2 linked regions of the Vallitalea longa genome follow. The main gene of each other region encodes a partner of the protein of the gene in region 2 in a complex. Links are inferred from orthologs where the notes say so. Each region holds a gene or a part of one and is shown on either strand. Other genes may lie near its edges.

Region 1 (16,433 bases), on a different replicon or contig from region 2:
TAAAGCAGCTAGGATCATATTAAAAAAATGGGAAAAATATAATCATTTACCAGATGCAATTATAGTTGAAGGACCAAAAGCTGGTGGACATCTAGGATTTAAAGCTAAAGAGTTGGTTAATGATGAATGTAAAAGCTTAGAAGAGATTGTTTGTGATGTCATTAATACAGTCTTGCCATATGAACATGAATATAGTACAAGAATTCCAGTTATTGCAGCTGGAGGCATTATGGACGGTAATGATATATGTAGGATGTTAGATTTAGGAGCACAAGGTGTACAAATGGGGACTAAATTTGTAGCTACTAACGAATGTGATGCTTGTGAAGAATTCAAAGAAGCATATATAGATTCCAGAAAAGAAGATATATGTTTGATTAAAAGTCCTGTAGGACTTCCAGGTAGAGCTATTATGAATAATTTTATTACCAAAACAAAACAAGGTAAAATACCTATTAAAAAATGTTTCGATTGTCTTCATACTTGTAATCCAGTTGAAACTCCTTATTGTATATCCCAAGCATTGATAGACTCTGTTCAAGGTAAAGAAGGAATAATATTCTCTGGTAGCAGGGCCCATGAAATTAAAGATATTATAGCAGTAAAAGATTTAATGGATAATTTAAAAGAAGAAATATCAATGTATAAGACAAATAATAACCCACCAAATTAATTTTGGTGGGTATTATCATCATTGACATATAATTTGAAATCTTTAACTATAGCTGATAGCTCAGTAATAAGTTTATGTATGAATTCTATTTCCGTACTTATTTGCTGAGTTTGAGTAGCTTGGTTTTCAGAACCAGCGGCTACTTCTTCAGTGGAAGCTGCATTGGATTCTGCTAATTTAAAGATTATTGCTATCTGTTCAAGGACATCATCTTTATATTTTATAAGATCGGTATTATTGGTTTTTATTCCAGTCACATATTGTTCGGACATTTCAATGGAATTATTAATTTCATCAAATTTTTTCTTAGTTTCACTTAGTATTTCCATTTGATTTTTAACAGTTCTACGAACTAATTTTGTTTCTTCATAAGCAGTATTTGATTTCTCTTGTAATCCTTTAACGATTTCATCAATTTGTGCTGTAGATGATGCAGATTGTTCTGCTAACTTTCTGATTTCATCTGAAACTACAGCGAAACCTTTACCATGTTCACCAGCTCTAGCAGCTTCGATAGCTGCATTTAATGCTAAAAGATTGGTTTGTTCTGCAATAGAAGCAATAAGCGTTGTGACTTCGCTTATTTTTTCGGCAGTTTCATTAGTCTCTCTGACAATTTCATATACACTTTTTGTAGAATTAGCACTCTCAGTGCTTTTTTGTAATAGGGCATCTAGAGAATCATTACCTTCATTTACAGCTGAATTAATCTGTTTGAATGATTCTAACAGGTAATTGATTATCATAAGGTCTTCATCAATTATTTTGGAAAGAGTGTCAATTGTATGTTGACCTTTTTCTACATTTGCGACTTGAGATGACGAACTATCCGCTATTTGTTCTATAGCTCCTGACATTTCTTCTATACCACTTAATATTGATTTAGAAGAATCATTTATTAGTTCGGAAGAGTTAGTTAATTTACCAGTATTATCTTTGATCTTTTCAATATAATTTACCAAATTGATTCTAAGGGTTGAAAAAGATCTTAGAAGACTTCCACTTTCATCTTGATTTTTCAATACTTTTTTATCTAGCTCAAAACTTAAATCTCCCTTTGCTATAGATATTGCGTTGTTACTAATAGTACTAATGGCAGGTGCTAGTCTAGACACTAGTCGATATAGTACAAATAAAGTAATCAATAAATTTAAGGCAGTAGCAATTAAAATTATTATTCCGAGATTAGTCAACTTAGCTGTACTTATTACATCTTCATTATTAGTAGCCATCTTAATTAAAATAATAGAAAGACATAATCCGATAATAGATAATATTGAGCTAATCATCAAACTTATTGTTAGTAATTTTCCTCTAATCTTTTTCAATATTGTCACCTCAATTAAAATTTTATGGTATTAATTAACAGTAAGAGTCAACTATTATTATACCAAATGTTGCTTTAATACTCATAGTATAACATATATCTGATATAATATAAAAGTTTAACTTCATTTTTCTCAACTTCATTTATTATAATCAACCTTTTTATTTTATAGAAAGGTAAAAGATTAAATGCTTTCATCTTGTACATTCTACTTAAAGGTAGAAAATTAAAGTTGACATACATGATACGTAATAAATACTTTGGATTTATATAATAATTCTAGCAATATTATCAACAATAACATATAGTAATATTAGATCAATTAAAAGGAGTATTCTGATGGAGAGAATTTACTGTTATGATAACGTTAATGAAAATGATAGGATGACTAAAATCGTTCCAAGCAGACCAAGATACCCACAAAATGCTGATGATAGTGACGATAAATATGATATGTATGACAGGAATAATGTATACGATATGGATGAAAGGTATTACATGTATGATTATGATGATATGGATGATATGTTAGAGATGAATCCAATGATGGATATGTATCAGATGATAGAAATATATTCCATGATTAATGCTACAGCTAAGAATCTATATAATATGAGTGCAATGGTATTGAGAGACATTATGAATGGATATGATAATACCAGTCCCATGAATAATTACATGATGTACGATATGAATGACGAATCAATGATGAATGATATGATGGAAAACGATGATTTTACTGATATGGATGATATGATAGAAGTAGATGATGATATTATGGAAATGGATTAAGGCGCAATTCTGAATTAGCGCCTTAATTTAGTTGGAAAAGTTAAATATTTAGCTCTTCATCAATAGATTCTAATATAGTCATATTTGAGTTATATATTATTCCCTGGACTTGCTGAACTGCTTGGGCATAATCTTTAATTATAGTATTACTTGACATTCGTTCAAAGTTATCAGCAATTTTTTTCATTTCTAATTCCATTTGTTGAGGGGGGAGATTTCTCCTATATAACTCTGCTTGCCTAGATTGGAAGTTTTTAATCATTGCAGTTAAATTAGCATCTTTCAATATTCTACTTCTAATATCTTTAGCGTTTTTGAACTCCTCAGTGTTTTTTATAAGGTTAATAATTTCCATAGTCTTTTTTTCAATATCCATATTTACACCTCGATAAGAAATACTTGTGATTACAATATATTCTAAGAACAATAAAGTGTGATAAAATTAATGACATGTAATTATTTATACATGTTTCCAAGATAGGTTACATTACATATAATGATATAAGGTATTTGTTACTAGGAAGGTGAAAAAATGAGAGAAGAATGTATAAATGATGTATTATCATTATTATCATCATATCTTTTTAAAGAATGTAATGATTTAGCTGTTATAAGTCTAGGACAAATACATAATATAATAAATATATTGGTGAAGGCGAATATTCCATTTACATTAACTGTTAATGAAGGAACAAGGAGATTTGCAAAAACAGCACTTCTAACAATTAGTGTTACGCCAACATTTGAAATTAGAAAGATATTCCAATTTGAAGAAGGTAGATTCACAGTTTAATTTTCTACTTAATTTTCCCACTGCATTAGTTACCTTTATTAGACTATACTGAAATGGAGGTGGGTTAATTGTAATTCATGAATTATATATATATCATTGTAAAAATCAAAGTTATCTGTCATAATAATTAATAATTATATATTTAACTTTTGAACCTATAACCCTTTATCTATTTGCATTAAATTAAAGGTGGGAAAGTTGAGTTATATACATATATTTGGAAGGAGTACTAATGATGAATACTTTTTTATTTGACTTAGACGGCACATTATTGCCATTGGAAGAACAAAGATTCGTAAAAACATATTTTGACGAAATGCATAAGGTATTTGATGACCTGATAGATAAAGAGATGTTTGTGAAGTATGTATGGACAGCTACAGATGTAATGAGAAGAAACAAAGATAAAAAGACTAATATGGAAATATTTATGAACAAATTCGAAGAATTAGTTGGTGAAGATATAAATGAATACAAAAATAGATTTGATGATTTTTATGACAATGGTTTTCAAGAAATAGGAAAAGCGGTTGATAAAAATACTTATTCTGAAAAATTAATTGATATACTTAAAAAAAAGGGTTATACAGTTGTCTTGGCTACTAATCCTTTGTTCCCTATAAAAGCTATCAATCATAGAATTAAATGGGCTGGACTAAAAGAATCTGATTTCAATTATATTACATCTTATGAGAACAGTCATTATTGTAAACCTTGTATAAAATATTATAAAGAAATTTTGGAATACATTAATAAAAAGCCTGAAGAATGTATCATGGTAGGAAATGATGTAAAAGAGGATTTGGTTGCTGGTGAATTAGGCATGAAAACATTTCTATTGGAAGATTATTTAATAAATAGGGAAGAACTAGAAATTGATTGTACTTATAGAGGTAAGTATGAAGATTTATATAAATACGTAGATAGTTTACCTTCAATATGAATATGAAAGGTCTATATAGTAAATGAGAAATCTCCAACATAGTGATAAGCTTAATATACTAGGTTGGAGATTTATATAATGATGGGGTTATAGGTATTTAGAATACATAATTATCTAATGGGGCATACGCCATTTTCGCAACCTGAATCACCAATGTCATAATCTAATTCATCTTTTTCATATTTACTGATAAGACTTGGTAGAAATGGTCTTAATTTATCATTCCTTTTTTTATATTCTTCCTCATTGATAGATTCATAAGGAAGAAGCTTATAAAAGCTATCATCAAGTGAAAGAAAAGACAGAGCTACAATATCGTCCCAATTCTTCCATACCCATTCTTCAACTTCTTTCCACTCGTGTTCTCTAACATGTACCGTAATAGAACAATTGTGGTCAACATAATTTTCCATGAACAATTTATAATTTTCAAGTTGTTTAATTGCTGTGACATCATATTTAGTTATACCTTTTGGTGCTTTTACAGGAAATTCAATTACTTTCGTATTACCAGTTTCCATATCTTGACCGACTTCTGGATAAATAGGATAGTCAAGTTCTTCACATACTTTCAACAAAGGATCATCGCTATTAATTCTGACTCTTCTTATATAATAAGGGGAATGAGAATAATGTACTCCACTAGAGACCGTTGGCAATTGGCTAAGAGTTCCTTCTGGTTTAATGGTAGTCACTAATAAAGGCTCATTTTCACCAATCTCATCAGCATATTCTTTAGCAGATGTTTTAGCGGTAGCTCTTAGTTTCCTTAACAGTTCTCCTTGATCTTTTTTAGATATTCCTGAAGCATTAACCATGTCCTGCCATCCAGTCAATGAACAGCCTAAAAGTTTATCTCTTTTATGGACATAATTCCATCTAGGAATTTCTAATTCCGTACATGTCATTCTATAACCTGCTCTGGCTGAAAGCTTCTGTGCCTCATACAATCCATTATAATCTATAGTTTTATCTTTCTTAATGAAAGAGAATACGTTAACGGTAGTTAAGTTACATAGACCTTTTGAATCTAATAAAATTTCTCCGCATGGATTGACACCATTCATGTTAGGTCTTCTTTTCCTACCAGCTATTTCATTTACCCATCCAGGTTCTCCGGAGTAGCGCATTTGCTCTAATTGCCAATGTAGCTGTTGCCTTGAAGGTTTACTTCTATAATAAATTGAGTTGTTACTCATTTGTCTATGGATGATATCATTATCTACTATCCATTGACCATCTATCTGTTTGTATAGATTATTTTTAGCTTCGATAGCTTCTTGGTCATCGGAATCCACAAGTACAATTTCAGCGGTCCTTCGGACTCCACCTACAACTACATTTTCACCAATTATATTTGCAATATCAAGGCAGTCAATTGGATGTAAGTGAGTATAACTTTTTCTACTTAATACACCTCGTTTACTTATGATGTTAGTAATCTTAATAAACATATTTTTGAGACTTGTATAACCACTTGCTGTACCACCAAAAGTTTCAAGCTTTTCACCTTTCGGTCTTACATGATTATAATTAATGATTATGGTATTTATATTTCTATACTCATTACTGTATAGTATTTTAAGATAAAAATCTAATGCTTGAACCCAACCTTCTTTACTATCACCTATAAGGATTCGTACTTTGTTGTTATGACTGAATTCTAGGCTTGTATTATCTTCTCTAAGATTTTTAGGGGTAGGGGTATAATCTTCATGGATAATATCAAACACGGTTCTTATTTTGGGGAGCTTTTTGATATCATCCTTTAATATCCTAATGCCTACGCCTGAGCCTATCATTAGAAGATAAAATAATTCTTTGAAAGAATCAAAATCATCGATGACAGTAAAAGCACAGTTATAATTAGACATAGGATAGTTTCTGGTAACATCTGTATTACCAACCCAAAATGTTCTACCTGATAAGAATTGCTTCAAGTTAAAAATGTTGTCATATAATTTTTCAGCTTCAGCTTTGGTAGTAGGTACCAAACTACAGTTATATTCCACAGCGCGTCTTACTGTTTCCCACCAATATTCTCGCCTTTTTTCTTCAGGTAACCATCTAGAATAAGTTCTATAATAAACAAAATTCCCTAATTGTTTCATAGGGTTAGGTCGATGTTTGTAACTACTGATGAATTCATCACTAAGAACCCTACCATCCGTTCTCTTTGTTCTTGTATCTCTTGTCTTGTCTCTTTCATACCTGTATAATATGTATCTTTTTGCAGCATTTTTTCTAGGGGATTCCATAAGATATTCTTCTACTAAGTCTTGAATTATTTCAACAGATACTGGATTGGAATAAGTCTGTAATTTCTTTTCAACCTTTTTGGCTACAGAATCAGCTAGTGCGTTATCAATATTTGCTTTTGTCTCTGCCATACATAATGTAATAGCAGTTATTATTTTATTTATGTTAAAATTGGTAATTGAACCGTTTCTTTTTAGAACTTTTATCATTTATTGACTTCCTTTCTTCTCCTTTTTATTATTCCTATTACATAATGTATCTAATCAAGATAGTGTCTATTTTATATAATAAGATGGTTTACTATCTATTCTACTTTAACTTTTCTATAAGGTGTAACCTCTTTGTTCTTGTGATATCACTGATATTACAATATTTGGCAATATTAGTGGCAAAACGATTGAAATACATTATGTAGTGGTTTTAAAATACTTGACACACAATATATTGTATCAATAATAATTATTCATGTCAATTAGAAATGAGAATGTGGCGTAATCTTTTTTTCTTGAATTTGACTAATGGCTAATATTATGATAATATTTATTATAAGTAGGTTATAAGCAATTTACCTAAAATAAAGTAAAGGTGCGTTAAAATGAATGAATCAGCTAATTTATGGATGATATTTAAAAGAAATATGACTGCTAATTTTGACTATAACACTATAGGTGCGTCTATTTTTAAATATGATAAAAATAATAAATTAGTTGTAGGATATTTATATAATGCATATTCGTAATGCTATTCAATAAGTAATATGTGTAATTATAAGTAATATTAAAATTTCTAATCCTAGACTAATTGTCTAGGATTTTTTGCGTTTAAATATATTTTTAGAAAGGTATGATTAAAATGATAGAATTGGGAATCAGTAATTTATCTAAGAGTTTTGGAGCGAACAAGATATTTGAAAATGTTAGTTTCGATGTTAAGACTGGAGAAACAGTAGGACTGATTGGAAGAAATGGAACAGGGAAAACAACCATAATGAAAATATTAATGGACAAAGAGGATTATGAAGGAGAAGTATTCTACCGAAAAGGTACCACTCTGGGATATCTCGATCAGATTCCTGTATTTGAACAAGATTATAACGTTAGGGAAGTGCTTTACTTAGCATTTGAAGATATTTATAAGATAAAAAAGAAAATGAAAGATATTGAAGATTGCCTTGCAGGAGAAGGGAACGATGTTGATAAACTTATGAAAGAATATGGATATCTACAAGAGCAGTTTGAACTTCTCGGTGGTTATGATATTGATGAAAAAATGAGCAAAGTCACAATAGGTCTGCAAATATCAGAGTCTATGCAACAGATGAAATTCTCTAATCTGAGTGGTGGAGAAAAATCTAAAATAATGCTTGGAAAGATTTTATTAGAGAGACCAGAAATATTACTACTTGATGAACCATCTAATCACTTGGATCTAAAATCCATTGAGTGGCTAGAAGAATATCTAAAAGATTATTCGGGTTCAGTATTAATTATATCTCATGATAGGTATTTTTTAGATAGGGTAGTCAATAAAATAGTTGAATTAGATTATGATGGTGCAGAAATATACTATGGAAATTATACTTATTATCTCATGGAAAAAGAAAGACGTTTTATTGAAGCTTATAACAGATATAAAGAAAATGAGAGAAAAATAAATAGGATGGAGGAACAGATTAAGAGATTTCGTATATGGGGTAAGATGCGTGATAGTGAAAAGATGTACAAAAGAGCTAAAGAGCTTGAAAAGAGATTAGCAAAAACGGAAAAACTAGATAAACCTGTTCTTGAAAAGACAAAAATCAAATTATCTTCTAAGGTGATGGATAGAACTGGAAAAGAGGTTCTAATATTGAAAGAGGTTGAAAAAAGTTTTGATGATAGAAAACTTTTTTATAATCTTAATCTTGTACTATTTCTTAGGGATAGTTTAGCTATACTTGGAGATAATGGTACTGGTAAATCAACCTTAATAAAAATCATTATGGAAGAATTAAATAGTGATAAAGGAAGTATAAAATATGGTTCTAATATTAAGATTGGATATTTACCGCAAGAAGTTAAATTTGATGATGAGGATACTTCTATATTGGAAACTTTTCAATATAAATATAACATAACTATTGGCGAAGCAAGAACAGAACTTGCTAAAGTGCTATTTATTAAAGATGATGTGTTCAAAAAAATCAATATGTTATCTGGTGGAGAAAAAAGTAGATTACGATTATGCATGCTTATGTATGAAAAAGTCAATTTCATGATACTTGATGAGCCTACCAATCATTTAGATATAGATTCAAGAGAAATATTAGAAGAAACACTACTAGATTTTCAGGGTACTATTTTATTTGTATCTCATGACAGGTATTTCATCAATAAAATCGCCACTAAAATAGGTGAAATAAATAATAAACATCTAAAGTTTTATAATGGTGATTATGAATATTATAAGAACGAATTACAAAAACAATTAGAAATATCTAATATTAGGAACAATCAAAATGTTAAAGATAAGACTAAAAACAAAAATTATAATAAAAGGGATAGAAATGATAAGGGAAAGATAATCAAGAGAAAAACGAAAGAGCTTGAATCTATTGAAGCAGAAATAGAGTCACTAGAAAACTTAATTAAACAATCGGAAAATGAAATGATAAAATGTAGTACAGATGCAGTAAAACTTAATGAAATAACAAAAGAGCAGAATGAGAAGAAGAATAGATTAAATATTCTTATTGCAAAATGGGAAAAGATAAATGAAGAAATTGATAGAATCAGTTAAATTTAAGCGTATGGTTTATAATTATAGCCTTTAATTCATGGAGAATTATGGGCTTTTTCTTTTTTACTATACATAACATCTATCTATTATAATGAATATTTTCTATTTATCACATGATTTCCCATATTTAATACATAATATTACCAAATTTTATTGATAAGATTAATTTGTAATTAAAATAAAAGGAGGTTTATTAATGTATTTTATAAAAAGAGCATTAAAATACATAAAGCACAAAAAAGGTAAAACCCTGTTATTAGGTATAATTTTTCTAATAATAGCTAACTTTGTTTTGGCTGGGTTATTAGTATATAACGCTACTGTCAAAGCTCAACAGCAGACAAGAGAAAGTATTGGGGCAGATGTAAAATATATTATTGATAATGAAGGCATAATTTCTGATTCAGAAAGAGGAGTTATCAATAAAGATGACTATTCAATTATGAAAACAGCTTTTTCTGGTGAAGTAACTTCTGTTGAAAAATATACGGATAAGGGTGCACCAACATATGCTAATTTTATGAATGTAGTTGATTCTACATATGTAGATGATTATGATTTGTCAATATCTTTTCAGTGTGATATCAATGATCTGAATTCTTATACTACAGATACAGATGTAAGTGACTCGGGACATACTTTTGACATAAAATTATTTGGTGCTGTAGAACCTATGGATTTTGAAGAAGGTAATGCTGAGCTGGTAGAAGGAAACTTGGCAACTATGGAGGAAATTTCTTCTGGTGAAGGAGTTGTACTTGTTGAAGAAAATGTTGCATCAATTAATAATTTGCAGATTGGAGATACGATTACAGCTACAGCTTCAATACTTGATTATGAAAATATAGAAATAGAATTAAAAATAATAGGAATATATAAAACTAATGAGCAAGTTGATCAGAGAATGGCTTTCAAAGGGAGCAGTTCATTAATACCTCAGAATAGATTATACGTTCCATTTAATATTGTTAACGATATGGGTTTAACACAAGAAGAGATGGATAATCTGCTACTCTCATCTAATGTAATACATCTAAAAGATCCAATATATGTTGAAGATTACAAAACTGAAGCTGAACAGAAGGTTAAATTGGTTTATGGTTCACTAGATGCTAACGATGATCTGTATAACAGTTTAATAGGACCAATTGAAAAATTGGGTGTAATTGCAAAAATTATGGTAATTATCATAGCGATTGCTGGAGCAGCTATAATTGGTTTGATAACAGCACTTACTGTAAATGATCGAAAAGAAGAAATAGGAATCATGCTTGCTGTAGGAGAGAGCAAAGCAAAAATAGTAATCCAATTTGTTATAGAGGTAACTATAATTGCGGTAATTGCATTTGTATTATCATCATTTACAGGTTCAATTATCGGAGAGAATATAAGTTCAGTAATTCTGGACAGTGAAATAGTTAGTGATGATACTAGCAACAATAATATGATGAACATGAAAATGATAGGCAGGATGGGTAACATAAACATAAACCAAATGGGAAATGATAAACTCAATAAATTGTCACAAGAACAGAAGGTAGATATTAATTTTGATATTAATGTATTACTGGAATTATTTGGTTTGGGATTACTTATGTCAATAATAAGTACGATTATACCATCTCTATATGTCATGAGATTCAATCCAAAACAGATTTTGATAAATAGGACTTAGGAGGAGATGATAATATGTCTTTGTTAAAATTAGAAAATATATCATACGGATATATAGATGGTAATAATAAGAGAATGATACTCAAGAATTTGAATTATACATTCGAGAGAGGTAGATTCTATTCAATTCTTGGACCTTCTGGGAGTGGAAAAACTACCTTATTAGCTATTGCAGGTGGATTGGAGAAATGTCAAGAAGGTAAAGTGTTTTTTGAAGAAAAGAACGTCAATGATATAGGACTTGGTAAATACAGAAGAGATTATTTATCATTCGTATTCCAACAATTCAATTTAATACCTTATCTATCAGCAGTTGAAAATGTAGTTAATGTAATGGAAATAACTGATAATCAGGTCCCAAAACCTTATTACAAAACTGCGTTAAACCTACTTAATCAATTTGGTATTGTTAAAACAAAAGCTGAACGAAGTATTTATAAATTATCTGGAGGAGAGCAGCAGCGTGTTGCAATAGCCAGAGGATTAGCTACAAATGTTGATCTTATCATGGCTGATGAGCCTACAGGTAATCTTGATACTGCTACAGAAAAAGAAATAATAAAGATATTCAGATTGTTAGCAGAAGAATATGATAAATGTGTTATCGTAGTGACTCATTCAGACAGCATAGCAGATTTTAGTGATATTCAGTTAAAGTTAAATGAAGGTAAACTTACTGAAAGGATGTAGCAAATGGATAATAATAAAGGTAAAAACATATTCTCAGATGGATTCAGCATGGATATAGATAAAAATGAAGAAATAGAAAACAAAAAATTTGTCACTGATAATATTAGAGAAAAATCAAATAAAGAAGATACTATTACTGCTAATAATAGAAATGCTAAACAATCAAATGAACCTAATGATGAACCTAAAGATTTTTTAACTAGTTTAAATGATAACAATAATTCTAGTTTCCAACAAGAAGAATTCACATATCAAAAAAATAGCAATCATAAAAGATGGATTATTCAAATAGTAATCATTATAATTGCTGTAGGTAGTATCTATTATATAATAAATAAAAAAACTGAATTGATAGATTTTACTAATATGTTGTATGATGATGCAGAGGCTTGGGCTAGTGGTAAAAATATAATTCTTACTTATGAAGAAGAATATAGTAATGATATAGAAGAAGATTACATAATTTCTCAAGACATAAATCCTGGAGAAAAAATAAAAAAAGATTCTACAGTGAAATTAACATTGTCAAAGGGTAAAGATCCTTATGAAAAAATAGCAATACCAGAATTTGATTCTTCTTGGTCAAAAACTAGTATTGAAAGTTGGATAGAACAGAATGGAATAATAAATTATAAATTCAATAATATGCAAAATGAAGAAATACCAACCAATTATTTGATATCATATAAACTTATAGGTGCTGATAATGATACATTTGTAAGAAGTTCAGAAATTGAATTTGATATAAGTTATACAGAAGCGGTTGAAGCTGTAACTATGCCGGATTTTATTAACAAAAGTATTGTTGATGTTGATATATGGTCGAAAAATAATGATATAGAATATAATTATTCATATTCCATCAGTTCTTTATATGCTGAAGACGCTATAATTGACCAAAGTGTTAAATCAGGTGATGAAATAAATGTGGGAGATGTATTTTCTGTAGTCATATCAATAGGAGAAGAAGATGATGATGCGATAGTGATGGAAAATTTCTTGAACAAAACTATAATAGATGCTGACATATGGGCGAAAAGCAATCATATCATGTATACTTATACTTATGAATATAATGAAATTTATCCTGAGGATACAATATTATATCAGAGTGTAGATCCTGATAAAGAGATAAAGGAAGGTTCTACAGTAGAATTCATCATATCGGAAGGTAGCGAGGAGGAAGATGAAGAGGAAGCTATTGTGATGGAAAACTTTTTGAATAAGACGCTACTTGATATTGATATATGGGCAAAAAGCAATGGAATCACCTATACTAATACCTACCAGTATGATTCTATATATGAAAAAGATAAAATAATGTATCAGAGTATACCAGCTGATGAAGAATTATTAGATGATTATGAACTTACTTTTATAGTATCGAAGGGCGAAGAAATAAGAGTTCCTGATTTTAGTTCTTATACTATGTCTGATGCAAAAGAATATAATGACGGACTTATAGATGTAGAGGTAATAGAAGAATACATTGAAAATACAAAAGAAAGTGAATTCATATCTCAATCAATTGAGGCAGATGATATAGTTGAAGAAGGAACTGAAATAATTATTGAGTATTCGTTAGGAGATAGAATTGACTTACCAAGTTTCATTGATCAATCAAAATATGAATTAGAAGATTGGATTGAAGATGCTAATGATAAGGGAGCTAATATTAAATTAACGGTTACAGAAGAAGCTGATACTGGATTGGAATATGGGAAAATATTATCTCAAAATATATTAAATGAAAAAATAGGTTTAACAACAGATATAGAAGTTGCAATATCATCAGGACTGACAGTACCTTCATTTATTAGTATGGATAAAAATGAAATTAAAAATTATTCTGAAACTAGGGATATCAATGTTGAAGTTGAAGAAATGTATATGGAAGGAACCAATGAAGGTGATTTTATTTCTCAATCAATAGAAACAGGAACTACAGTGAAAAAAGGTACCTATGTAACGGTTAATTATTCATTAGGAGATACTATCAACATTCCTAAATTCCTTGACAGACCTGCTACAGATTTACAAGAATGGGTCAATGAACAGAACAGAAAAGGTGCTGAGTTAACTATAACAACATCTGAAATGTACCATCATGATGTTGATTATGGAGCAATTGTAAGTCAAAATGTCTATAACCAAACTAATGCTGATCTTGATACTGAAATCGAAATAGTAGTGTCTCAAGGAGAACCTTATACGGTAACTGATTTTACTAAGTTTTCCGTAAGTGAAATAGAATATGTTGCTGAGAGAAGAGGATTGACGATTGTATTTGAAACTATTGAAGATTCATCATATAAAAGTGGAGAAGTAATTAGTCAAGAGCCAGAAAAAGGAGAGATTATAAGCAAAAATAAAGACTTTATCAAAATACAAGTTGCTGAGTAGATAAATCATGTAAACCTTCTAGATTAAGTCTAGAAGGTTTACATAGAAATTAAGAATCAAATTAGATTTGTAATGTTGATAGAGTTAATATCTTGTTGAACTGGCTATCTCGAAATCCTTTGATGAGTATTTTCTAATATAGTAGGATTTGTTGTTCACTATTTTATTTAGTATATCTATAAATGTATCTACCTCTGAATAATCATTATATAAACCAAAACTTACCCTAACCATACCTGGATGTGGTGAATTAGGATTATTTTTATGAATGTCAATATCAGTTTTTTTAAGGTGCAGTAATTTCTGTATATAAGGTTGAGCGCAGAAGCATCCACTTCTAACACTGATTCCCGTTTCTTTTGATAAAATATTAGCTACTATGGAATGATGTAGCCCTTTTATATTGAAAGTTATGATTCCAATTCTATTAGAACAGTCTTTTCCATTACCGTATATGACTACATCCTTAATCCTATTTAATCTGCTTAACGTATATTCTGTTAAGTTTATTTCCATTTTTTCTATATTATCCATACCTATTTCATTTAAGGTTTTTAGAGCAGCATTAAGAGCAACTATCCCCATTATGTTAGGGGTTCCTGCTTCCTCTTTGTAAGGAATATCATCCCACATTACATAATTGGGAGTCACGATTTTTACTGTTCCTCCTCCTGATTGTGTAGGATTTCCATGCTTGAAAACATTTTTTGGTCCAATTAGGACTCCTGTACCAAAAGGCGCGTATATTTTATGACCCGAAAAAGCAAGATAATCTATATGTTCACTGGAGTAATCAGGTTTCATATCAATGGGTGAATGAGGAATAAGTTGGGCACCGTCAATAAGTATTTTTGCTCCATATTTGTGAGCCAATTTTGCGAAGTCATGAATGTCAGTCTTATATCCTGTTACATTGGAAGCACCAGAAATAGTTACTAAGCGTATTCGACCATTATATTTTTTGAGTTTCTGTTCACAATCTTTTATTGATAAGTTGCCTTTATCATTTACATTAATATAGTCAATCTGAAAATTTTTTCTCCATGGAAGGTCATTAGAATGATGTTCCATGAATGAAGATAAAATTACTCCATTACTAATTGTTTGTGACAATTTAGTAGATACTTTATTTATAGCATCAGTGGTGTTTTTAACGAAGATTATTGTGGAATAGTCGTTATCCATATTAACAAAATGACTAACGGTTTTCCTAGTGGCATCATATATTTCAGATGATAAGTGGGATTTATAACCTGTTCCACGATGTATGGAGGAATACCAAGGAGCAAAATCGTTAATTGCATTCATAACAGATGTAAGTGGTGGTGTAGTAGCAGCATTATCAAAATTAATTTCTTTAGTGTATTTGCCATTAATTATAGGAATCGATACATCAGTACCTACTACAAGATGTTTATAATTTGGTTGATAAGAGCAGTAATGCATAAAATTCCACCTCATTTATGAATTGCTTCAATCCGTAATATTATTCGTATATTATCTTATTTAAGCATATGAATCAATATCTTTGTATATATGCTCATGACGTCTGAGATATTTCCTAATAGAAGATATATATATTACGAATTGAAGATCTATAAAAATATCAATGATTAACTTATTATAAAGCTAATCATTAATAATCAAAATAATATACCAGACAGTAAAAGATTATAAGCTGAAGATGTGTTTATAAATAAAGATAAACATTATAATGTTAGAGAAATCTTTTACTAGGCATAGTCTCTTTGTTCTATAATATGCGTAGCATATCAATACGTGAGAATATAATTAATAGTATAAAAGCAAATGAGTTGCTTAACATATTATTACAAAAATAGTAAATACTAAAATAGAGGTGATAAGTTTGAATGAAAGTCTTGTAGTTATAGTTAGGGGTATCATAGGATTTTTTTCTTTATTAATATTTACTAGGTTTCTTGGTAAACAACAAGTCAGTCAACTAACTTTATTTGAATATATATTGGGAATTACCATAGGTTCAATGGCAGCTACATTAACTACTGATCTTAGTTCCGCTGCATGGCCTCATTGGATAGGTTTACTAGTATGGACTATCCTTGTATTTTTAGTTCAAGTC
Region 2 (16,393 bases):
CCAGAGACCAATGGCTTTTGGTTGATGAGTAACTGTTTAGCTTCTTCTAACTTATTTTCTTCTATGCAATTAAGAGAGTATTTTAATTTTTTCAATGCAACTGCAAAAGTATCACGAACACTATCTTGCATAACAATGTTTTTAGCGTATTTTTCATCAAAAAGGATATCCCAGCTGTCAACAGGTTCTTTGACAAAATCTTTATTGTACAATATACCTAGAGTTCCCCACATGTATGGAATGGAATATTCATTATTAGGGTCATATGCCAAATCTTTGAAATTATCTTCAATATATCTATAATTAGGTACATTATTAAAATCAATTTTCAGCAACATATCTTCTTTTATGAGTTTTTCAATCATGTAATCAGATGGAAATAGAACGTCATAATTCTGTGCGCCTGATTTCAGTTTAGCATACATAATTTCATTAGAATCAAATTTATCATAATTAATTTTTATTCCTGTTTCTTCAGTAAATGTATTTAATACATCTTCGTCGATATAATCTCCCCAATTGTATATGTTAAGGGTAACGGTATCATCTTTTTTACAACCAGCAAATAAAGATGATGCGATTACAAGAGTTAACAATAAGCAGAACATTCTTTTCATGAACAATAGCCTCCTAATATATTTTCTACAAAATTATTTTGAAATTCAATACTTAATAGCAATTTTTATTTAAATTCTTTTATGTGGCTGAGCTTCTTTGTCTGTTTTTATTCGTTTGTTAATGATTATCAGTAAGATCAATACGGTAACAAACATAACAGTTGATAGAGCATTAATTTCTGGTTTTACACCACGTTTAGTCATTGTATAGATGGTTATGGACAAATTGGATATTCCATTACCTGTCGTAAAATAACTTATAACAAAATCGTCTAGAGATAAAGTGAAAGCTAATAAAAAACCTGTTATCACACCTGGCATTATTTCAGGTAGTATTACTTTCGTTAATGCATAGCTTTTGGTTGCTCCAAGGTCAAGAGCAGCTTCATATGTATATTTATTAAGCTGTTTTAACTTTGGTAGAACACATAATATAACATATGGTATATTAAAAGTAATATGAGCCAGTAATAAGGATGTAAATCCTAGTTTCAGATTAATGAAAATGAATAATAACATCAAAGCTATACCTGTTACAATGTCAGGGTTCAAAACAGGTAGATAAGTAAGGTTCATTACAGTTTTTTTATAGAATCCTCGCATGTTGCTAATACCGATTGCAGCAATTGTTCCAACTATAGTAGCTATAATAGCTGATAGCAAAGCCACTATTAGAGTGTAATACAATGCTTTTGCGATGGAAGGATCACTTAACATACTTTCATACCATTTAAGTGAGAAGCCTCCCCATTTTGCGCGAGACTTATTCTTGTTGAATGAGAATATTATTAGAGTCACGATAGGTGCATATAGAAAAGTAAAAATCATTACCATATATATTTTTTCTATTGATTTTCTTACCATAAATGCACCTCTTTCTCATCGTTATCGAATCTAGATAGTATTGTCATAGTAATCAATATTATAATCATAAGAATCAGCGATAATGAAGAGCCAAATCGCCAATCATAGTTCATTATGAATTGATCTTCAATTATGTTCCCTATAAGATGTACTTTGCCACCGCCTAAGAGGTTAGGGATAACAAATGATGTAACAGCTGGCATAAATACCATTGATATGCCACTCATTACACCTGGTATACTAAGGGGTAAGGTTACTTTTGCAAATGCGGTTTTAGAATTAGCTCCAAGGTCTGAAGCTGCTTCTAATAATGACTTATCTATTTTGATAAGTGTGTTGTATATTGGTAAAACCATAAAGGGTAGGAAATTGTATACCATTCCTAAAACTACAGCATAAGGTGTATTAATAATATTAAGGGTTGGCAAACCTATAAATCTTAATGCTGAATTAAGAAGTCCATTATTAGTTTCCAATATGGTTAACCAAGCATATGTTCGTAATAAAAAATTCATCCACATAGGTAAAATGAAAATAAATATCATAGTACTCTTTTTAGTCGATTTTCTTGAAAGTATAAGCGCTAAAGGATATGCAAGAAGTAAACATATTATAGTGCTAATGCCTGCTAGCCTTATAGAGCGCCACATTGCTTTCAGATATAAGGGTTGAAATACTTTGGCAATGTTATCAAATGATAGAACTATCCCGTTATCAGTATTGATAGTTATTCCATAATACAAAATCATGCTAAGTGGAATAATAGTAAATAAAACTATCCATATAAGATAAGGGGTGGATATATAACTCTTTTTCATATTAACTTATCCCTCCACTAATTTTTTCATTATATGAATATTGAATGGTATGACGTTAATACCTACTTTGCTTCCTATTTCATATGTCTTAGTATTATGTACAGTCCAGTTGTATCCTCGTGATTGGATATTCATTTCATAGTGAACACCTTTGAATATAGAAGAAGTTACTACACCATTAAATAAACCAGTATCAATTTCTGCTATTTCAACATCTTCAGGTCTTATGACTACATCAACAGGCTCATGGGTTGCGAAACCTTTATCTACACAAGGTATATTCTTATCAAGAAATTTAACTAAGCAGTCTTCTAACATGATTCCGTCGATGAGATTACTTTCACCTATAAAATCAGCTACAAAGGCATTGGCAGGTTCGTTATAGATATTTTCCGGAGTACCTACTTGTTGGACTAGTCCATTATTCATAACTACAACAGTATCAGACATAGTCAATGCTTCTTCTTGGTCATGAGTGACATAGATGAACGTTATGCCTAATTCTTGCTGTATTCTTTTCAATTCGTACTGCATATCTTTTCTAAGTTTCAGGTCAAGAGCTCCTAATGGTTCATCCAAAAGTAAGACATTTGGTTCATTAGCTAAAGCTCTAGCAATAGCTATTCTTTGCTGTTGACCGCCACTTAACGAATCTATTGATCTGTTTTCAAAGCCTTTCAAATTAATTAGTTCAAGAACGGAATTCACTTTCACTGTAATTTCTTTTTTTGACATTTTCTTGATCTTTAATCCGAATGCAATATTATCAAACACATTCAGATGTGAAAAAAGGGCATATTTCTGAAAAACGGTATTAAGATTTCTTTTATAGGGAGGTATATGAGTTATATCTTTTCCCTCAAAAACAACTTTTCCAACATCAGGATTTTCAAATCCACCAATAATACGAAGTGTCGTAGTTTTACCACATCCACTAGGACCTAATAAAGTAAGAAATTCATTTTTCCTAAGTGATATATTAATATTATCAAGAACAATATTATCACCATAAGATTTTGATATATTTAATAAGTCAATAATTGTACTCATATACATTAACTCCTTTTTTATTATTTAGAAACTCGGTGGAGAACTTACCCATATAAGTTCTGCTGAATGATTAGTTGAATTGACAATATAATGTTTTTTGCTTGCTGCAAAATAAAAGGATTCACCTTTTTTGACTTTGTATACATTGCTGCCAATATAAATATTAATGCTACCTTTTAGAACATAACCAAATTCTTCGCCTTCATGTGGATTATCAGGTAGTGTAGAACCTTTTGGTGCAAGTGTTAAATAAATTGGTTCCATTGTATTTTTTTGGGCATTAGGTATAATCCATTTTATTTCATTATTTAATTCAGTATCTATTTTTTCAAAATAGTCTTCTTTCTTGAAGGTTATCTTTTCGTCTTCCATATCATTAAAAAAATCTTTCAAATTAGTACCAAGACATTGAAGAATGTCAACAAGTGTAGCTATAGAAGGAGATGTTAGATCTCTTTCAACTTGCGAAATAAAGCCTTTGGATAATTCTGCTCTGTCAGCAAGTTCTTCTTGAGTTAGTGCATGCATTACTCTTAAACTTTTTATCTTATTTCCAATTTTCATAATATCTCCTGTTCTTTTATTATAACTAAACTTATAATTTAGTATTACTAAACTTAATCACAAAAATAATTATATATATTATTATAGATATGTCAATAGAATTTTAAATATATTTAATTTAAAAAGATTTTTATCGAAAAACAAATTTTTATTAAACATTTTTGCTGAAATTAACTTAGCTTATATAATTTATTATTTTGTTGCTGTATTAGAAAAAATTTTACGGAAAATTTATACAATATTATATGGAAAAATTGTTAATAAACTGTTAATTTAAAAAATAATTTAGTAAATAATATAGACTAATAATAATAAATGTGTTAAGTTAATAAGAAAGTAAGAGAAAAGGCTAATGAAATCCTAACCAATTGAAAGATTATTAACTAGTTACTTGTTTTTATATAGGAGATGATATATATGAAATGTTCAATGTGTCATAAAAATACAGCAGTTGTTTTTGTTTCTAAGATAGTCGATGGAAAACAAGAACGATTAGGTTTGTGCCTACCATGTGCACAGAAAAGTGGCATTGCACCTCTTGACCAGCTAATGGGTCAAAGTGGTATGAGCCCCGAAGAATTTGAGAATGTCAATAAACAGATGATGACTATGTTCGAAAATGTAGATATGGATGAGTTAACATCTTCAATGAATGATCCTGATGCTGCAACAGAAGGTGGAAATTCTTTTATGAATTTATTAAATAGTGCATTTTCAGGCATGAAAAATAGTAAATCAACAGAATATCAACCAGAAGAAGAAATGAAACAAGATGAAATTCCTAATGGTAACACTGGTGGTATAAGAACTAAAAAGAAAAAGGCTACCAAAAAGAATAAACGAAAATATCTAGACACATATGGCATTAATTTAACGGATAATGCTATGAATGGCAAAGTAGATAGAATTATTGGAAGAAACAGGGAAATCGATAGAGTCATACAAATATTGAATAGACGTTCTAAAAATAACCCTATTCTGATTGGTGAACCTGGAGTAGGTAAAACAGCTATTGCTGAAGGATTAGCTGTAAGGATAGTAGAGAAACAGATACCTGCAAAACTAATTGGAACAGAGATATATCTGCTTGATTTGACAGCTGTTGTTGCAGGAACCCAGTTCAGAGGACAATTCGAATCTAGGATGAAAGCAATTATAAATGAAGCAAAAGAATGTGGAAATATTATACTTGTCATAGACGAAGTTCATAATATTGTAGGGGCTGGTGAAGCTGAGGGAGGTTCAATGAATGCTGCGAACATTTTGAAGCCTGCTTTAGCCAGAGGTGAAATTCAAGTAATCGGTGCTACTACTCTTGATGAATATAGGAAACATATAGAAAAGGATACAGCGCTTGAAAGAAGATTCCAACCTGTCCAAGTAGATGAACCAAGTAGAGAAGATAGTATTGAGATATTAAAAGGTATAAAAGGTTATTACGAAGACTTTCATAAAGTTAAAATATCAGATGAAATTGTTGAATATGCAGTTAACTTATCTGAAAGATATATAAATGACAGATTTTTACCTGATAAAGCTATTGACGTTATTGATGAAGCTGGTTCACGTGCTAATCTATTGAATTTAGGTTTAGTTGAATTAGAGGCATTGAGAAGAGAATTAGGTAAAGTCATTGATGAAAAAGAAACAGCTGCAGCAGAAGACGACTATGAAAAAGCTGCAAAGTGTAAAGTAAGTGAATTCGATTTGTTATCTAAAATTGAAAAAATAGAAAAACAATGTAATAATGTGATTATCAATAAAGAAGATATAGCTTATGTGATAGAAGCATGGACAAAAATACCAGTTCAAAACATATCTGAATCAGAAGCCAAGAAATTGCTTAATCTAGAAGAAAGATTGCATGAAAGAGTTATTGGGCAAGATAATGCAGTTGTTAGGCTATCTAAGTCAATAAGAAGAAATCGTTCAGGATTCAGAAAAAGGAAAAAACCTTCGTCATTTATTTTTGTAGGTCCTACTGGAGTAGGTAAAACTGAATTAACTAAAGCTTTAGCTTTTGAATTATATGGAACAGAAGATGCAATGATTAGATTTGATATGTCGGAGTTCATGGAAAAACATACTGTATCAAAACTTATAGGAGCACCTCCTGGATATGTAGGATATGACCAAGCTGGTCAGCTGACTGAAAAAGTAAGACGCAAGCCATATTCTGTAATACTATTGGATGAAATAGAAAAAGCTCATGCAGATGTATTTAATATTCTACTACAGATATTAGAAGATGGAAGATTAACTGATAATACTGGTCGTGTGGTAAGTTTTGAGGATACTGTTGTAATAATGACATCAAATGCTGGTACTGCCCAAAAGACGAATGGTATAGGATTCGGTAAAAATGATTTTGATTCATTAGAACGCAAGTGTAAAGAAGCGTTAGAACAAGTGTTTAGACCAGAATTCTTGAATAGGGTAGATGAGACAGTAGTATTTACTGAATTAAGTAAAGATGAACTTAGAGATATTATTGACTTGATGTTAAATGAAGTTATAGCAGAAGCTGAACTTAAAAATATCACAATTAAAGTTGCTGATGACATAAAAGAATTTATTTTAGAAAAAGGTTATGACGCTAAATATGGAGCAAGACCTTTAAGAAGGACTATACAAAGATATATTGAAGATGAGATTGCTGAGAGTTATATAAGAGGTAATATCAAAGATGGTGATACAGCAATTCTTAATTTAGAAAATGACGATATTGTTATAAAAGTAAAAAAAGAAGATATAGATGTTATCGAACATGCATAGTACAGTAATTTAAAGGGCTGCCAATGGCAGTCTTTATTTTTACAAAAAATTACTTAAATATTTTTTATTACACATATTGACAAGGTAAAAAAAAAATGATAATCTTAGTATGAATTTAAATCCTAGTATAATACTAGGAATTGAATTGAGGTGTTAAGATGAAGCTATCAACTAGAGGGCGATATGGCTTAAGAGCCATGGTAGATTTAGTTATCAATAGTAAAGAAAATAATATATCATTAAAGAGTATATCCAAACGGCAAGGCATTTCTGTGAACTACCTTGAACAAATTATTTCTATACTGAAAAAGGCAGGTTACGTAAAAAGTGCAAGAGGTGCAAAAGGTGGATATTCACTTGCCAAATCACCAAAAGATATTTCTGTAGGTGATGTACTTAGAGCATTGGAAGGAAATCTTAATCCTGTAGACTGTGCTTTAGTTAATGAAGGAAAACAATGTGATGAAGCTGATTTCTGCATTACAAAAGTTGTTTGGAAAAAAATAAGTGATAGTATTAATGATGTTGTTAATAATATGTCGCTGCAAGATTTGGTAGATGGTCATGACGACTGTGAGAAATAAATGTATTCTTAGAATTTTATATAATATACAGTTAAAAAGAGGAGATAAAGATGGAAAAAAGAGTTTATTTTGATAATGCAGCAACAACTCCAACCCATCCACAGGTAGTTGAAGCAATGTTGCCATATTTTACACAAAGTTTTGGAAATCCTTCTAGTATATACGAAGTAGGACAAATAAATAAAAGAGCCATAGATAATGCACGACAACAGGTTGCTGATCTAATTAATGCTAAGCCAGAAGAATTATTTTTTACTAGTGGTGCTACAGAAGCCGATAACTGGGCTGTAAAAGGTATAGCAGAGAGCTATAAAAATAAAGGAAATCATATTATTACTTCTAACATAGAACATCATGCTATATTACACACATGTGAATATCTAGAAAAAAATGGATTTGAAGTTACTTATTTACCTGTTGATGAAAATGGATTAATTAAAATTGATGACCTAAAAGATGCAATAAAAGATACAACTATTTTAATTACAATCATGTTCGCCAATAATGAAATCGGAACCATTCAACCGATTAAAGAAATTGGTAAGGTAGCTAAAGAAAAAGGTATCATTTTTCATACAGATGCAGTTCAAGCAGTTGGACAGGTTCCTATTGATGTGGAAGATATGAATATAGATATGCTATCATTGACAGGACATAAATTTAACGGACCTAAAGGTACAGGTGCTTTATACGTAAGAAAAGGTATTAAATTAAAAGCTTTCATTCATGGTGGAGCTCAAGAAAGAAGACGCCGTGGAGGAACAGAAAATGTACCTTGTATAGTTGGTTTGGGTAAAGCGGCAGAATTGGCTAAGGTTAATTTAAAAGTTAAAATCAGTAAATTAATTAAGTTAAGAGATAAATTAATAAAAGGTATTAAAGAAGAAATACCTTATTGTAGATTGAATGGAGATGCAGTCAAGAGATTACCTAACAATGTAAACTTCAGTTTTGAATTTATTGAAGGTGAGTCATTACTAATTATGTTAGATATGAAGGGTATAAGTGCATCTAGCGGTTCGGCATGTACATCAGGTTCACTAGATCCGTCACATGTATTATTAGGTATAGGACTTCCTCATGAAATAGCACACGGTTCATTAAGGTTAACTTTAGGAAATGACAATACTGAAGAAGATGTGGATTATCTATTAGAAGTTTTACCGGATATCGTAAAAAGGTTAAGAGATATGTCTCCATTATATGAAGACTTCATTAAAAATAAATAAATACTATGAAATAAAAATAGTTGTAATAAAATAAAAAAAATGATTGAGGTGTTAGTTATGTATACTAAAAAAGTTATGGACCATTTTGTAAATCCTAGGAATATGGGTGTATTGGAAAACGCAGATGGTGTTGGTACAGTGGGAAATGCAAAATGTGGAGATATTATGCGTATATATCTAAAGGTAGAAGATGAAGTTATTAAAGATGTAGCTTTTAAAACATTTGGATGTGGTGCTGCTGTAGCAACTAGTAGTATTGCGACTGAATTAGTTAAGGGAAAAACTATAAAAGAAGCACTCAAGATTACTAATGATGCAGTTGTAGAAGCACTTGATGGACTTCCAAAAGCGAAAATACACTGTTCATTATTAGCTGAAGAAGCTGTACATGCTGCTTTATGGGACTATTCAAAAAAACATAATATCAAAATTGAAGGGCTAAAAGAACCAAAAGCGGATATTCATGATGAAGACATCGAAAACATGGAAGAAGCATAGATACTATTATTGAAGATTCCATTGATATAATTAAACTATTAGAATAATACTAAAATAAGTTGAGTAATATAATTAAAGGTGATGATATGGACAGAGAAAAAGTAGTAGTTGGTATGTCAGGTGGAGTTGATAGTTCAGTTGCAGCTTATCTACTAAAAGAACAAGGCTATGATGTTATTGGAGTAACAATGCAGATATGGCAAGATGAAGAGATAGATGTTCAAGAAGAAAATGCAGGTTGTTGTGGACTTAGTGCGGTAGATGATGCGCGTCGTGTTGCAGAAGCTCTTGATATCCCCTATTATGTTATGAATTTCAAGGGAGAATTTAGAGATAATGTTATAGATTATTTTGTTGAAGAATATCAAAAAGGTAATACACCTAATCCTTGCATAGCATGTAATAGATATGTTAAGTGGGAATCAATGCTAAAAAGAAGTCTTGCTATAGGAGCAAAATATATTGCTACAGGACATTATGCTAGGGTGATTAAATTACCTAATGGAAGATATACATTGAAAAAAGCAGTAGGTATAAGAAAAGATCAAACTTATGCATTATATAATTTGACACAATATCAATTAGAGCATACTTTAATGCCGGTTGGTGACTATTCTAAGGAAGAAGTTAGGAAAATCGCTGAAAAGATAAATGTTAGGATTGCCAATAAACCTGATAGTCAAGAAATTTGTTTTGTACCTGATAACGATTATGCCTCTTTTATAGAAGAATACACTAATAAAAAAATAGAAGAAGGCAATTTTGTTGATACCAATGGAAAAGTGTTAGGCAAACATAAAGGAATCATCAATTATACTGTAGGACAAAGGAAAGGCCTTGGATTATCTTTAGGTAAACCAGCTTTTGTTGTTGAGATTAGACCAGATACTAATGAGGTAGTTATCGGTGACAATAGCGATGTGTTTGACGATACCTTATATGCTGATAATCTTAATTTTACGGCAATAGAGAAATTAGAAAACAAGATGCAGTTAGAAGCAAAGATACGTTATAGCCATAAACCTGCTACTTGTACAATAGAAATGGTTGACGAAAACATGTTAAAATGTGTTTTTGAAGAACCTCAGAGAGCAATAACACCAGGTCAAGCTGTGGTATTTTATGATGGAGACATGCTTATTGGTGGAGGAAATATAATAAGAAAATAATTACACATATATAGAACTGTATCATAATACACTCTCTACAGTTGGTTTGACTGTTTATACCTATATAACAAGGTAATTGTATTATGATACAGTTCAATTATTTTATATGTTAAGTAATAATCAAATGTTGATAAATTCGATGTTTAAATAATAGTCAGCAAAATCGCTGGGTTTATTATAGATGTGTTATTAATATCATATGTTCAGCAATTTCGTAAGCTGTTTGATTTTTTTGCTGTTTGATAGAATGAGTTCAGCTGCTTTTCCCTTAAGAAAATCTATATTCCTATCAGATGAATCATCTAATTCAGAAGACATACCATTTAAAGATATTTCGAATCTGTATTCTTTAACATCGTCCATGCTATTTATAATATAATTATCACTTTCCATTTGAGAATCCATGTATGCAGTAAGTAGAGGTATACCATTTAATGGATTCATCCATCCGTATATTCCCCATTTTTTGACTTTCTTACACTCGTATGTTCTAACATATTCTCCAGTACCAAGTGAAACTATAATAAATTGTTTTGCATTAGGATATAGTTTTTTGGCATATGTATAAGCACATAAGGAGGGGTTATTACAGAATATACCTCCGTCAACAAAGCAATAGTGCTGTCCTCCAGTAAGGGATCTTATGTTAGCTGGTGGTAGATATGTTGGTGCAGCTGAAGACGATAGACCAACATCTTTTAACAAAAAATTATCATAGTAATCTTTGATATCTATCCGTTGTTTGAATAGGTAGGGTCTCATTGAAATCATGTCATATGTAGGTATTATCAGGTTGCAGAGAGAATCTCTTAGAGTAAGATTCCTGAAGTTTTGTCTTAATAATTTTTTTAATGGTTTACCAGTATATTTAGGTCTAAATAAATGTTTTATAGTCTGACATATTTCTATTTTAGCTTCTGGAAATATTTCTTTAGTTCCACTTTCATATAGATTCATTAATAAATCCAGTCTTTCATAATCAGTGTAATCTTTTGGAGGCTTTATTAACATTAATGATATCAATGAACCGGTAGATGTACCTGATATAACATCAAATAAATTATAAAATGGAGTTTTGTTTCCAAAACTATCAAGTTCTTTTCTGAGATGATCAAGGAAAATACAGGGTATCAGACCACGAACACCTCCGCCATCGATAGATAGAATTTTAACGGTATCTAAATTATTAGTCATGTCAACACCTAAAGTATTTCTTATTAATATATATAAGAAACCTCTTGTCTTTTATAACTAATGTAAATAAGTTTATATTATTAACTCGACTTTCCCACTTCAATATTCTATATGGTTAAGCTAATCAAAAGGCTTTGCAGAATAAAAATATAGTAGGTCTATATTAATTATTTTATTCATAGAAATATATTGACCTACTATATTTATTTGTAAATATTATAAGGTTTAAATGGGTATTTTAATATAGTCTGGTTTCCTTTTTTCAAATACAGTAAAATATTTGAAACCACAATCATGTAGTACTTCATAGGCTATATCAAAATTATAGGCAAGGTGTTCAGGATAATGAGCATCTGAACCAATAGTAATTATTTCTCCGCCTAACTGTCGATACCTTTTTATGATATCAATATTCGGATGAGGTTCATTGAAATTTTTTCTATAGCCGGAAGTATTAAGTTCAATTCCGTGACCTGTTTCAATGATTCTCGATAATATTTTATCGATGACTTCTTTATGGTCATGGTAGTATAGTTTTTTATCATCATAATGACCATAACGTATTATATAATCAAGATGGCCATAAACATTATAATCATCGTAATGAGTTACGTTATGATAAATGTCTTCCAAGTATCTGCTATAAGCTTCTTTTTTGGTTTTGTTTTCATAATACGAGCCGAAATAAGGGTCAAGCCTATCTACAACATGAGTTGAAGCGATAACAAAATCAAATGGATAACTATCGATAGTTTGTTTGGTGATGTCATATATATGGGGCTGGAGACCTACTTCAATACCAAATAATAGTTTTATTTGATTTTTATATTTAGCTTTAAGTTGTAAAAACGATTTATGGTAATTTGGTAAGTCGATATCAAATGCAAGTTCAGGTGTACTTGGATAATCATAATCATAATGGTCAGTGAAGCATAGTTTTACGAATTTGTGTTTAATTGCTTGTTGTATCATTGTTTCCATAGTATATTTACAGTCTCCTGAAAAAGATGTGTGTGTATGAAAATCATAGTAGCTTATTTTAAACACCGTCCTTTCTAAGAAATTATTAAAAATAATTTTATAAATTATTAGCCAAGTATACCAATATGAAATGTTTCGTTGGCAATTGCGTGCTTATTTTGAACAAATAAGTGAATGAGCTAATAATATTAAAGAATTTTAATAATAATATATAATAATATGAAATTATCATAGTATTTAGATTGAATAATTTAAGATTCATAATTCTTTTTAGCAAAATTATATAGTATAAACTATATAAATATTCATCTAAATATTATACTAAAAATAAATAAAAACAACAAGAGCTAGGAAGAAAGCTATTAGTTCTCAGTAGTATTTTTGGCATATTTACCAAAAAAAAAGATAAAAAAAATAATTATTGATAAACATTTTTGCTTGTTTTTAATGAAATGAGTATGATACTATTAGTGTGTTGTTAATATTAAGTTAACAATTTATTTACATACTATTAAATTTTGTATTTTAATTTGAGTTTAATTCTTTATATCTCTATGACAAAATATATATCATAATTAGGAGGAAATATCTAAAATGAATGGGCAAACAAAGGAATACATATTTATTTTTTTTGCATTTATCGGTGGCTTTGGAATGTTCCTATATGGTATGCACATTATGGCAGAAGGACTTCAAAAATCTGCTGGTAATAAAATGAAAAGTCTTCTTGGTGCATTAACCAATAATAGATTTTTAGCAGTTGCAGTAGGTGCTCTTGTAACAGCGATAATTCAAAGTAGTTCAGCTTGTACTGTAATGATTGTTGGTTTCGTTAATGCAGGTTTGTTCAATTTATCCCAGGCTGTAGGAGTCATAATGGGAGCAAACATTGGTACAACCATCACTTCATGGATTGTGTCAAGTCAAGAATGGTTAGAATTCTTGAAACCATCTCAATTTGCACCGCTAGCTATTGGTATTGGTGCTCTATTTCTATTTTTTGCAAAAAGTCAACGTAAAAAACAAATTGGTGAAATAATTATTGGCTTCGGTCTTTTATTTATTGGTCTTGATTACATGAAAAATGCAATAGAACCTTTTAAAGATGCCCAAGCATTCAAAGATGCATTTAGATTATTCGGTAGAAATCCAGTTCTAGGAATTCTTACAGGTGCAGTCGTAACAGCAATAATTCAAAGTAGTTCAGCTTCAGTTGGTATTTTGCAAGCAGTAGCAAAGGTTGGATTTGTTCCGTGGAGTGCAGGAGTATATATTATACTTGGACAAAACATAGGTACTTGCGTAACAGCTATGCTTTCAAGTATAGGAGCTAATAAAACTGCTAAGAGAGCAGCATATATCCATTTGTTATTTAATGTTATAGGTACGGTGATATTTGCTATACTTTGTGTAATTTATTTCAAATTCATTAATTCTAATTTTGGAAATAATGTAGCAATTGATATGTTGGGTATAAGTATTTTCCATACAGTTTTCAATATCAGTAATACTTTAATCTTATTCCCATTTGCCAATAAACTTGTAGCGCTATCCAATAGAATCGTTAAGGGTAGTGATGATGAGGTTACAGGTGAAGAACAAGTTGCCCTTAGACATTTAGATGATAGAATCCTAGAAACTCCTAGTTTCGCAGTAGAAAATGCAATGAAAGAAGTAATTAATATGGGAAATATTGCAGTAGAAAATGCAAAACTGGCAACTAGTGCAATATTAGAAAAAGATGCCAACAAAATTGGTAGAGTCTTCGAAGTAGAGAAAAACATTAATAATATGGAGAAGCTTATAACGGAGTATCTGATAAAAATAAGCAATTCTGTTATTAATGAAAGTCAGAATGAAATCGTAACCAATCTATTTCACACGGTCAACGATATAGAACGTGTAGGAGACCATGCGGAAAATATTGCTGAACTGGCTAAATACTTTATCGATAATGACCTTACATTCTCTGAGAGTGCCAATAAAGAATTGGTTGACCTATCAAATAGAGCCCTTGAAACTATAGTCCTAGCTATAAAAGCAAGGGAGAACGATGATGTTGATCTGGTAAGGAAAGTGGAGCAGAATGAAGATATGGTAGATGAGTTGGAAGATGAGTTAAGAGAAAAACATATAAGAAGATTAGCTCAAAACATATGTGATTCAACGACAGGAGTGGTTTTCCTTGACTTGATAAGTAATTATGAGAGAATATCAGACCATGCACTTAATATTGCATATTATGTAAGGGATGAATTATTATAGCTGACAATAATTAATAGAATTTGAGATTTTATTTATGGGTAAAGTAAGTGAACTACCTAAAGTATTGAAAAAAAGGTGGTTCACTATTTTTGTATAATAGACAGATATACATGGAAAATTCAGGCTGTTGATAAATCTAATAGAATTTACAGTTATGATATTATATACTGAAAGCTTGTCTTTTTTTAGAGTAATTAAACTTCTATATTAGAAATATTACATATAGTAAGTATATAATATGTTTGCATCATTCCCATTTGGGGTTCTTTGGCTACTACTATTCCTAAACCAGTTCCAGCTACAGTTACATTCATGATACTTTCAAATTGTGATGTTCCTACAGTATCAATTTCTATAGGATTACCAATCGCTTGCAAGTTATCTAATACAAGCCTTAATGGTGCTTCACATACTGCACATTCACCTTCTATATCAGTCGGTGGGGTTAGTCCCGCCAATACATCACTATCTGTAATTTCATTTACGTTAACCGTAAATCTTAATCCTACTAACTGGCACACAGGGATTATGAAGTTTCCAATAGTAAGAATTGAATTAACAATAGGATTTAATGGAGTTTCATTAGTTTCTTGGGCTTGGTTGTGTGTACAAAAATCAACAGTCGTAATACCTAAATCTATTAAATTGTCAACAAAATCTTCCCAAGGTTCTACACAACATGCCGTTAATCCCGCTCCGTTTCCATCTTTATCAAAATCTATTACAGTACTTCCAGAGCAACAACAGTTACATCCCATATCATCACCTCCTTTCATAAATAAGAGTCAATATAAGTATGCATAATATAGATAATGATAGTTTTGTTGAAATAATTTATTAAATAAAATAATAATTACTAAAGGTTCTATGTTACTATTCTAATAAATTACAAGGTAAATTCTAAATAATATTATTTTATAGTTATTTCTAAACTCCATATTATAAATATCTTATATAATATAATATGTAATTAGCAGTCAACTTGTCCATAAAATTGTTAACGGTATCCTTAGAACAAGATAATAAGGTGGGATAGAGATATTTTATAATAGTACATGTTAATATTTTGTTAAAATAGTAAAAAAAACTTGAAATTCTAAACTACATTGTTTATAATATAAGTTGGGATGAATTGTTGGTTTAATTCCTTTTTTTTGAAGGAATAGGGACTTCAATTGTACACAGGGCCCTATAAGGTACCGAAAGGTGATTAGTTATGGAAAAGACCTTATTAACACTTAAGAAAATTATTCCAAAAGAAATCGAAATACTACAACGAAGATATGAGATATTAAAGGGAATACATATTTATCAACCAATAGGAAGAAGAAGTCTATCCCAAAAATTATCTATATCAGAAAAAATTATTAGGAATGAAACTGAATATTTGAAATCTCAAGGATTCATACTAGTATCAGGTGTGGGAATGAGTACTACTGATTATGGAGATACTACTCTTGATGATTTGAAAAATATTATGCATCATGTAAAAGGACTTAATCATTTGGAGAGAAAAGTTAAAGAACTTTTACAATGTGAAGAAGTTGTTGTTGTACCTGGTAATTCATCTGAATTCGAAGAGATAAAAGAAAATATTGGGAAAGCTGCTTCGGATATTTTATTAAAGCATGTAAGAGATGATATTATTATAGCACTTACCGGTGGAAGTACAGTTTATAATGTTGTCAAATCATTAAATAAAACCAATGCATCCTATAAGGACGTACTAGTTGTTCCAGCTAGAGGCAGTTTAAGGAATAATGTTGAATATCAGGCTAATACAAT

Evidence for each region.
Region 1: the proteins of nifU (region 2) and QMG30_RS10070 are in contact, whole or in part, in a solved structure (PDB 5XT5), measured with the Bacillus subtilis proteins. The link is inferred for Vallitalea longa from one-to-one orthologs.

What each region holds. Positions count from the first base shown.
Region 1 is NZ_BRLB01000004.1:135,078-151,510, forward strand. What follows is about bases 13,598-16,433. They hold QMG30_RS10070 (aminotransferase class V-fold PLP-dependent enzyme), read right to left. Parts: upstream 15,779-16,433; coding sequence 14,417-15,778; downstream 13,598-14,416. Other genes in these bases: QMG30_RS10065 (PASTA domain-containing protein), read left to right, coding at 13,598-14,332; QMG30_RS10075 (DUF421 domain-containing protein), read left to right, coding at 16,200-16,433. Outside these bases: QMG30_RS10010 (NAD(P)H-dependent flavin oxidoreductase), read left to right, coding at 1-673; QMG30_RS10015 (methyl-accepting chemotaxis protein), read right to left, coding at 670-2,001; QMG30_RS10020 (hypothetical protein), read left to right, coding at 2,340-2,792; QMG30_RS10025 (YlbF/YmcA family competence regulator), read right to left, coding at 2,833-3,168; QMG30_RS10030 (hypothetical protein), read left to right, coding at 3,325-3,585; QMG30_RS10035 (HAD family hydrolase), read left to right, coding at 3,821-4,528; nrdJ (ribonucleoside-triphosphate reductase, adenosylcobalamin-dependent), read right to left, coding at 4,639-6,996; QMG30_RS10045 (hypothetical protein), read left to right, coding at 7,383-7,526; ribosomal protection-like ABC-F family protein, read left to right, coding at 7,640-9,565; QMG30_RS10055 (FtsX-like permease family protein), read left to right, coding at 9,762-11,240; QMG30_RS10060 (ABC transporter ATP-binding protein), read left to right, coding at 11,255-11,929; more of QMG30_RS10065, read left to right, coding at 11,933-13,597. UniProt on the Bacillus subtilis protein: Type II cysteine desulfurase that acts as the initial step in the SUF-like Fe-S cluster assembly pathway.
Region 2 is NZ_BRLB01000003.1:44,298-60,690, forward strand. Bases 7,483-10,278 are described here. They hold nifU (Fe-S cluster assembly scaffold protein NifU), read left to right. Parts: upstream 7,483-8,558; coding sequence 8,559-8,999; downstream 9,000-10,278. Other genes in these bases: nifS (cysteine desulfurase NifS), read left to right, coding at 7,483-8,501; mnmA (tRNA 2-thiouridine(34) synthase MnmA), read left to right, coding at 9,086-10,168. In the rest of the region: QMG30_RS08125 (ABC transporter substrate-binding protein), read right to left, coding at 1-617; QMG30_RS08130 (ABC transporter permease), read right to left, coding at 687-1,481; QMG30_RS08135 (ABC transporter permease), read right to left, coding at 1,475-2,299; potA (spermidine/putrescine ABC transporter ATP-binding protein), read right to left, coding at 2,306-3,349; QMG30_RS08145 (helix-turn-helix domain-containing protein), read right to left, coding at 3,374-3,913; QMG30_RS08150 (ATP-dependent Clp protease ATP-binding subunit), read left to right, coding at 4,331-6,688; QMG30_RS08155 (RrF2 family transcriptional regulator), read left to right, coding at 6,847-7,272; more of nifS, read left to right, coding at 7,323-7,482; QMG30_RS08175 (patatin-like phospholipase family protein), read right to left, coding at 10,364-11,362; QMG30_RS08180 (histidinol-phosphatase HisJ family protein), read right to left, coding at 11,588-12,409; QMG30_RS08185 (Na/Pi cotransporter family protein), read left to right, coding at 12,938-14,608; QMG30_RS08190 (hypothetical protein), read right to left, coding at 14,803-15,366; QMG30_RS08195 (sugar-binding transcriptional regulator), read left to right, coding at 15,825-16,393. UniProt on the Bacillus subtilis protein: Part of the SUF-like system that mediates the biosynthesis of iron-sulfur (Fe-S) clusters. Acts as a sulfurtransferase and thus transfers sulfur from SufS to SufB.